2 regions of the Burkholderia sp. BCC1999 genome follow, and region 2 is predicted to be linked to the other one. Evidence: riboswitches for the same ligand, from Rfam matches in the RefSeq annotation. Region 2 holds a riboswitch; the other holds the start of a gene.

Region 1 (4,208 bases), on a different contig from region 2:
TAAATCACGAACTATATTTCGCATACGAAATAACTACCCGAGCGAGGACGGCCATGACCTCCCAACCCATCGAGTTTTCCGCCGCCGACGGCTACACGCTGCACGGCACGCTGTGGTCGCCGGACGCCGCGCCGCGCGCGCTGGTGCTGATCCATCCGGCAACGGCCGTGCCCGAGCGGCTGTACGCGGGCTTCGCGCGCTTCCTCACCGAACGCGGCTTCGCGGCGCTGACCTACAACTATCGCGGCATCGGCGCATCGCGGCCCTCCCGCCTGGCCGCGCTGAAGTCGCGCATGCGTGACTGGATGGAGCTCGACGTGGGCGCCGCGACCGCATGGGCACGGCAGGCGTACGACGGGCTGCCGCTGCTGGCGGTCGGCCACAGTGTCGGCGGGCATGCGATCGGGCTGTCCGCCGCCACGCCGCACCTGCGCGCGGCCGTGCTCGTCGCCGCGCATGCGGGCAGCACACGGCTGATCGCGCAGGCGGCCGAACGCCTGAAGGTTCGGTTGATTTTGCGTGTGCTCGGCCCGCTGATGTCCACGCTGCTCGGCTATGTACCCGGCAAGCGGCTCGGGCTCGGCGAGGATCTGCCGGCCGGCGTGTTCCGCGAATGGAGCCGCTGGACGACGTTGCCGCACTATTTCTTCGACGATCCGACGCTCGGCGCGGCCGAGCGCTTCTCGAAACAGCAACTGCCGATCCTCGCGCTCGGTTTCGACGACGATCCATGGGCGAACCCGGCTGCGATCGGGCTGCTGGTAAGCTATCTGACCCGCGCGAAGGTCGAACGCCGCCAGATCGATCCGCACGCGGCGGGCAGCGGCCCGGTCGGGCACATGGGCTTCTTTCGCAGCCGGCCCGGCACCGTGCTGTGGCCCGACGTGGCCGACTGGCTCGCGCAGGCGCTCGACACGCCGCGCAGCGCGAGCCGTCCCTCCCTTTCCATTGCAGCCGGGAACCCAGCTTGAGCGAAGACCGACGACTGTTTTTCATGTTGAACATCGGCCAGCGGCGCGTGCAGCGCTGGATCGACCGCAAGGCCGAAACCGAGACGCGCGCGAGCGCCGCGCAGGCTGGCGCGCTGTTCTGTCTCGCCAGGCAGGATGGCGCGCTGATCGGCGAAGTCGGCGCCGCGCTGCAGCTCGCGCCGTCCGCGATGACAGGGCTCGCCGACCGGATGGCAAAGGCCGGTCTCATCACGCGTCATGCCGATTCGGACGACGGCCGCGCAACACGGCTGTACCTGACCGACGAGGGCCACGCGGCGCTCAAGCGCGCACGCGTGCTGCTGCGCGAACTGAACGGCAAGCTGTGCGACGGGTTTTCCGACGACGAACTCGATGTCGTCGCGCGCTGGCTGCACGCGTTGCAGGACCGGTTTCCGGCGGAGCGCTGAGCGGCACGCTCCCCTGCGCAACCGGCTCGCGCCGGTATCAATCGAAAGCGATTGCGATTCGCGTTTTCGATTCGATTTTCATGTTGATGCAAAGCTGACCGCCACGCCGCCGCGCGACACCATTCATCGCGCGGCGGCAGGCACACCGCACGGCGTCAGGCAGCCTGCGCAATCGCGGCGACCACGGGTTCCGCTTTCAGCGCCGCGACCTTGCCGATCGTATCGACGCACGCATGCGCGAGCTCCGCGCCCTTCACGAGGAAGTGCTCGTGGAAGTACGCGACATGCTCGGCGCCGTGGAAATGATGCGGCGTCAGCACCGCCGACAGCACCACCACGCCGGTTTCGAGCTGCACCTGCATCAGGCCGGAAATCACCGCTTGCGCGACGAAGTCATGGCGATAGATCCCGCCGTCGACCACCAGGCCGGCGCACGCGATGGCCGCGTACTTACCGGTTTTCGCGAGCAATTTGGCATGCAGCGGAATCTCGAAAGCGCCTGCCACTTCGAAGAAGTCGCAATCCGCCTGGCTCAGGTTCGCGTTGGCGAGCCCGTCGACGAACGCGTTTCGGCACTGGTCGACGATCTCCTTGTGCCAGCACGACTGGACGAAAGCGATCCGCAGAGCAGCAGTTTGGGAGGGGGAAGCAAGTTGGGTCATCGATGGGTCCTGTGTGAGTTGAATGGGCGCACAGGGACAAGCCGCGTACCTTGCGTACGCAACGAACCCCGCTCTCTCTCATCCGGACTTTAACCGTCGGCCCCGGAATCGAACCGGGTCTGCTGACCTTGCCGTGCACATGCGTGCGGGCAAGCGCTCGCGGGCTACGCGCAATCGCGCGATTACCGCCGGTGGGGAATTTCACCCCGCCCTGAGAACGTTCGCGGCACATTGGCCGCGCCGGAAATCTATCACAGTCTCGTCGTGTCGGTTCTTCAACGGCTCCGCCCGCTTCATGCGCCTGGCGCGCTCCCCGGCCGTTTCCCGCGGTCGCCCCTCCGCTCCAACCGCCCTTTTCACCGATCCGACAGAAACCCGACGGGAACCTGCCAACCGGCTTGGAATTTGAAATGATATAACATATCATTTCACGTGCTCGTCCGCCTTACGCCGTTCCACTGTGGGTGGCCAAGCCTCGCCGAGCCATGTTCCATCGGGTCACTGCGCGTCAATGACGCAACAATATATCGTATCCAGCCGTGACCCGCATCGCTCGTTATCCGATCCGATTCCAACCGATTCACCGACCATGCGCGACCTCCCTCGTTTACCGCTTCGCCCACTCTCGTCACTTTCGCTGATGCTGTTCGCCGCCGTCGCCCACGCGCAAGCCGATACGCCCGCGTCGTCGAGCTCGGCACCGGCCAGCACGCCGCTGGCGCCGATCTTCGTGACCGCGAACCCGCTCGGCGACACCGAACTGATCGCGCCGACCGTGCAGCTCTCCGGCGATGCGCTGACGCGCCGCCAGGCCGATTCGCTCGGCGAAACGCTCAACGGGCTGCCCGGTGTATCGACCACGACCTACGGGCCGATGGTCGGCCGCCCGATCATCCGCGGGATGGATGGCGACCGGATCCGGCTGCTGCAGAACGGCGTCGCGGCCTATGACGCGTCGTCGCTGTCGTACGACCACGCGGTGCCGCAGGATCCGCTGTCGATCGAACGCGTCGAAATCGTGCGCGGCCCGGCCGCGCTGCTGTACGGCGGCAACGCGGTGGGCGGCGTCGTCAACACGATCGACAACCGGATTCCGCGCGAAGCGATCCAGGGCGTGACGGGTGCGCTCGACGCGCGCTACGGTGGCGCGAATTCCGTGCGAGCCGGTGCTGCGCAGGTCGAAGGCGGCAACGGCCGCTTCGCGTTCCACGTCGACGCGTTCGACCGCGAAACGAGCAAGCTGCGGATTCCCGGCTACGCGCGCAGCAGCCAGCAACGCGCGCTCGACGGCCCCGACACGCCGCAGCCGGAAGGCAACGTGCCGAACAGCGATGGCCGTGTGCACGGCGGCGCGGTCGGTGCCTCGTACACCTGGGCCGACGGCTTCGCGGGCCTGTCGTACAGCGGCTACGAATCGAACTACGGCTCGGTTGCCGAAAGCGACGTGCGGCTGCGGATGCGGCAGGAGCGCCTCGCGTTCGCATCCGAGGTGCGCAACCTGAGCGGGCCGTTCACGAAGCTGAAATTCGATTTCGCGTACACCGACTACCGCCACAAGGAAGTCGACAACGGCGAGACGGCGACCACCTTCCGCAATCGCGGCTACGAAGCGCGCATCGAGGCGCGGCACCGCAAGATCGGCCCGTTCGAAGGCGCGATCGGCGTGCAGTTCGGCCAGAACACGTTCTCCGCGCTCGGCGACGAAATGCTCGTGCCGTCCACCCGCACGAACAGCGTCGCGCTGTTCGGTCTCGAGGAATGGCAGGTCGTTCCCGCACTGAAGCTGAGCCTCGGCGGCCGCTTCGAGCACGTGAAGGTCGACCCCGATCCGGCCGGCGTCGAGAAATTCGCGGGCGCGCAGCCGCGCGACTTCAACGCGGGCAGCCTGTCCGCCGGCGCACTGTTTTCGCTTACGCCGGTATGGTCGGTCGCCGCGAACGTCGCGTACACCGAACGCGCGCCGACCTTCTACGAGCTGTATTCGAACGGCCCGCACGATGCGACCGGCCAGTTCCTGATCGGCAACCCGAACGCATCGAAGGAGAAAGCGGTGTCGACCGACCTGTCGCTGCGCTATGCGAGCGGCCCGAATCGCGGCAGCGTCGGCGTGTTCTACAACCGCTTCTCCAACTACCTGACCGAGTACA
Region 2 (4,208 bases):
GCGCACGGCGCGCAGGTTGCCGACATCGAACGCGCGCTCGGCGATGCGTCGGTACAGGCGGTCGTGATCGCGTCGAGCACCGACACGCACGCAGACCTCATCGTCGCGGCCGCGAACGCGGGCAAGGCCGTGTTCTGCGAGAAGCCGGTCGACCTGAGCATCGAGCGCTCGCGCGCATGCGCGGACGTCGTGCGGCGCACCGGCGTGACCTGCATGATCGGCTTCCAGCGCCGCTTCGATCCGACGTTCGCCGCGCTGAAGGCACGTGTCGAGCGCGGCGAGATCGGTGCACCGGAAATGCTGGTCGTCACGAGCCGCGACCCCGGCGCGCCGCCGGTCGACTACCTCCGCAGCTCGGGCGGCATTTTCAAGGACATGCTGATCCACGACTTCGACATGTTCCGCTGGATTCTCGGCGACGAAGCGCAGACGCTGCACGCAACCGGCAGTTGCCTGACCGACCCGGCCGTGCGCGCAGCAGGCGACATCGATTCGACCGCCGTGACGATCCGCACGCGGCGCGGGCTGCTGTGCCAGATCAACACGTCGCGACGCGCGGCCTACGGCTACGACCAGCGCTTCGAGCTGCTCGGCAGCAACGGGATGCTGCAAGCCGGCAACGTGCGGCCGACCGAGGTAAGCGCGTGGCTCGCCGGAGGTATCGCGACGGACGTGCCGGAGCCGTTCTTCCTCGAACGCTACCGGCATGCGTACGCGGCCGAGCTCGCGCACTTCGTCGACGCGCTGCGCGACGGCACGCCGGTCAGGACGACGATCGACGACGGGCTCGCCGCGCTCGAACTTGCCGAGGCCGCGATGACATCGTGGAAAACGGGGCGCGTGATCGAGCTGTAACGCGACAAGCGGCGACGGCCCGGGCAAACAGGCCGCCGCCGTCACGCAATCCGCAGCACGCCTGCATGAAGCGCGGCAACGCTACGGCCGGATCGGGCAAATTTGCCGAAACGGCGCGCGGCGCGCGCGTGAAAGCACGTATGATGACGAATTGATCGGCGTCGCCGATTGTCTGCTTTGTCACCATCATGCTCGATCACCTCATCTGCGACTGCGACGGCGTGCTCGTCGACAGCGAAGTCATTGCCGACCGCGTACTGCTTGAAACGCTGTCCGCCACGTTCCCGAACCTCGATTTCGAAGCCGCTGCCAAGTCGGCATTCGGCCAGCAGACGTCGCGCTTCCTCACCGGAATCGAATCCCGCTTCGGGATCGAAATGCCCGCGAACTTCATCGAGACCATCGAGCACAACATCGAGGTCGCGCTCGCGCAATCGCTCGCGCCGATCTCCGGCGTGCGCGACGCGCTGCTGAAGGTCACGCTGCCGGCGGCCGTGGTGTCGAACAGCCGGCTCGTGCGCGTGCGCAATTCGCTGAAGCGTGCGTCGCTCACCGAGATCTTCGGCGAGCGCGTATTCAGTTCCGAGCAGGTGGCGCGGCCGAAGCCCTACCCCGACGTCTACCTGCATGCGGCGCACACGCTCGGTGTGGCGCCGGAGCGCTGCATCGTCGTCGAGGACAGCGTATCGGGGCTGAATGCCGCGCGCGCGGCCGGGATGAAGACGATCGCGTTCGTCGGCGCGAGCCACATCCCCGACAACTACGCGGACGCGCTGCGCGCGATGGGCATCACGCGGATCATGCGCAAGATGGACGAACTGCCGTCGCTCGTCGAAGCCGGCATGCGAGGCGAATTCGGCGACGTGCAGTCCTGATTGTCATCCAGGCCGGGTCAGGTCACGCCGGCCTGCGACGGGTGCGCTAACGCACCCGTTTTCCCGCCGCTCAGGCCGGTTCGCAGCAGCGCTCGCGCGCGACCGCCAGCGCCTCGCGGAACTCGACGAGTTCCGCGATCGTCAGCATCGGCAGCCCGTGCCGTTGCGCGAAACGTTCGACGTCGTCGCCGCGCGTCATCGTGCCGTCCGGATTCATCAGCTCGCACAGCACGCCGGCCGGCTTCAGGCCCGCGAGAATCGACAGGTCGACCGTGCCTTCGGTGTGGCCGCGGCGCGCGAGCACGCCACCCGGTTGCGCACGCAACGGAAACACGTGGCCGGGTCGCACGATGTCGTGCGGCTTCGCGCCTTCCGCGATCGCCGCGCGGATCGTCGTCACGCGGTCGGCCGCCGACACGCCGGTATGCACGCCTTCGCGCGCTTCGATCGACACCGTGAACGCGGTGCCGTTGCGGCTTTCGTTGGTCTGCACCATCGGCGGCAGTTCAAGCGCGCGCACCGTGTCGTCCGTCAGGCACAGGCACACGATGCCGCTGCACTCGCGGATCAGCAGCGCCATCGTCTCGGGCGTGATGCGCTCGGCGGCAACGATCAGGTCGGCTTCGTTCTCGCGGTCGTGGTCATCCTGCAGCACGACCGCACGGCCTGCGCGCATGGCGTCGAGCGCAGCGGCGATGCGCGGCGGCACCGGTTCGGAATCCAGCAACGGGAGATCGGCAAAGGCGTCGGCCGGTGCCGACGAAAGGGACATCAAGGACATGTGAAACGCTCCTCGCAAATACGATTTGGGCGAAAAACGTTCCAGGGCATTGCAAACAGACAGAACGACAACCCGCTTCGCACGCATCGCGAAGCAGCCCTGACGGACATGACTATCTGCACATCTTCTCTCATCCGGACTATGACCGTCGGCTCTGGCATTCGACCAGATCTGCTGACCCCGCGCGGATGCGCGGGCGCTCGCGGGCTCGCCGGCTTACGCCAGCCTACCGCCGGTGGGGAATTTCACCCCGCCCTGAAGACGCACTGATTGCCGGACGGGGGTACCCCATCAACGGCGGGCCAAGCATACAACAGCTGCGCGCGACGCGCAGCGCACCACACCTAAAACCTTACTGACGACTCCGTCTAACGGCATCGTCCGAACGGCCGACCACCCGGCCACGCTTCCGCGCTCCCGCGAGACGGCGGGAAAGCGACCGTTCCGCTCCAGCCGTGCGGTCAGTGAGCCGCGTGCGCCGCGTCGGGCACGAGCCACCGCGGCGGCACCTCGGGGCTCACCGTCACGCGGAACGCGCGCGCTTCGCTGTCGCCCGGGTTACGCAGGCTGTACGGCTGATCGGCATCGAACACGATCGCGTCGCCGGTCGCCAGCAACTGGCGGCGGTCATGCACGCTGACTTCGAGCGTGCCCTCGCTGACGACGAGGTTGACCGTCGTGCCGGGCGCGCGGCGCGCGCCGGGCTCCGTATGCAGCGGCGCGATCCGCAATTCGTGGAACTCGGCCGCGGCCGGCTCGCCTTCCGGATACAGCGCGCGGGCCGAGAAACGGCCGTTCGAGCTGACGACGCGCGACGCGCGTTCGGCCGCCAGGTGCTCGAAGCCGTTCACCGCATGGCGGCGCAGGAACGCGGCGACCGACACCTTCAGCGCCGCGGCGATCTTGCAGAGCACTTTGATCGACGGCACGCTGCGCGCCGATTCGATCTGCGCGAGCATCGCGCGCGACACGCCGGACAGCCGCGCGAGCGCATCGAGCGACAGTTGCCGCTCGGCGCGCAAGCGCGCGAGGTTCACGCCGACGACCTGCTCGAGGACGTCGAGCGACGCGGACGCGCGCAGGTCGGCAGCGTTGCCGGACTCGAAGGAAGACACGTCGCGCACGAGCGCCAGGGATGAAGACATAGCATTGCCTCCGGGCCGCTGCGCGGCCCTGCGTATGGGGTAAGCCGGGATCGGAATCGCGTTGCGCCAGCCATGGCGCGTATCGAGACGCTATCACCCGGCCTTGCACGGGCAAACGAAGTTATCTTCACACCGTTATCAGCATCGCGGAGGAATGCGTTTCTCGCGAACCTTTTCCTGCCGCTATCGCGTCGCTCACTGCGCCGCCGGCGCCGCGCCGCGTGCCGGGCCGCGCGCGTCGAGCCGCATCGCGAACCACGTGACGACGAGCGCCGCGAACGTCACCGCGACGGCGACCCACGGCAGCGCGTCGAGCGCGAAGCCGTGCTCCAGCGCAAGGCCGCCGAGCCACGCGCCGCCCGCGTTGCCGACGTTGAACGCGCCGATGTTCAACGTCGATGCGAGATGCGGCGCGCTCGCGGCCTTCTCGACCACGCGCGCCTGCAGCGGCGGCACTGTCGCGAACGCGGCGATCCCCCAGACGAATACGGTGACGGCGGCCGCGACCGGCAGGTGGCTCGTCTTCGCGAACACGGCCATCACGGCCATCAG

What was found. A riboswitch is a leader RNA that binds a small molecule or an ion and turns the genes downstream of it on or off. The one in region 2 is predicted to bind FMN.
Region 1: linked by a shared signal. The riboswitch ahead of U5809_RS04340 (6,7-dimethyl-8-ribityllumazine synthase) and the one ahead of ribB (3,4-dihydroxy-2-butanone-4-phosphate synthase) in region 2 are both predicted to bind FMN.

Annotation. Positions count from the first base shown of each region.
Region 1 covers NZ_CAJPHP010000002.1:315,505-319,712, reverse strand. Annotated here, with positions in the region: gene U5809_RS04350 (serine aminopeptidase domain-containing protein) at 54-971, shown strand; gene U5809_RS04345 (MarR family winged helix-turn-helix transcriptional regulator) at 968-1,399, shown strand; gene U5809_RS04340 (6,7-dimethyl-8-ribityllumazine synthase) at 1,555-2,061, opposite strand; FMN riboswitch at 2,128-2,284, opposite strand; gene U5809_RS04335 (TonB-dependent receptor) at 2,702-4,208, shown strand, end outside.
Region 2 covers NZ_CAJPHP010000016.1:91,137-95,344, reverse strand. Annotated here, with positions in the region: gene iolG (inositol 2-dehydrogenase) at 1-855, shown strand, start outside; gene U5809_RS23160 (HAD family hydrolase) at 1,044-1,730, shown strand; gene ribB (3,4-dihydroxy-2-butanone-4-phosphate synthase) at 1,801-2,511, opposite strand; FMN riboswitch at 2,630-2,778, opposite strand; gene U5809_RS23150 (helix-turn-helix domain-containing protein) at 2,973-3,656, opposite strand; gene U5809_RS23145 (MFS transporter) at 3,852-4,208, opposite strand, start outside.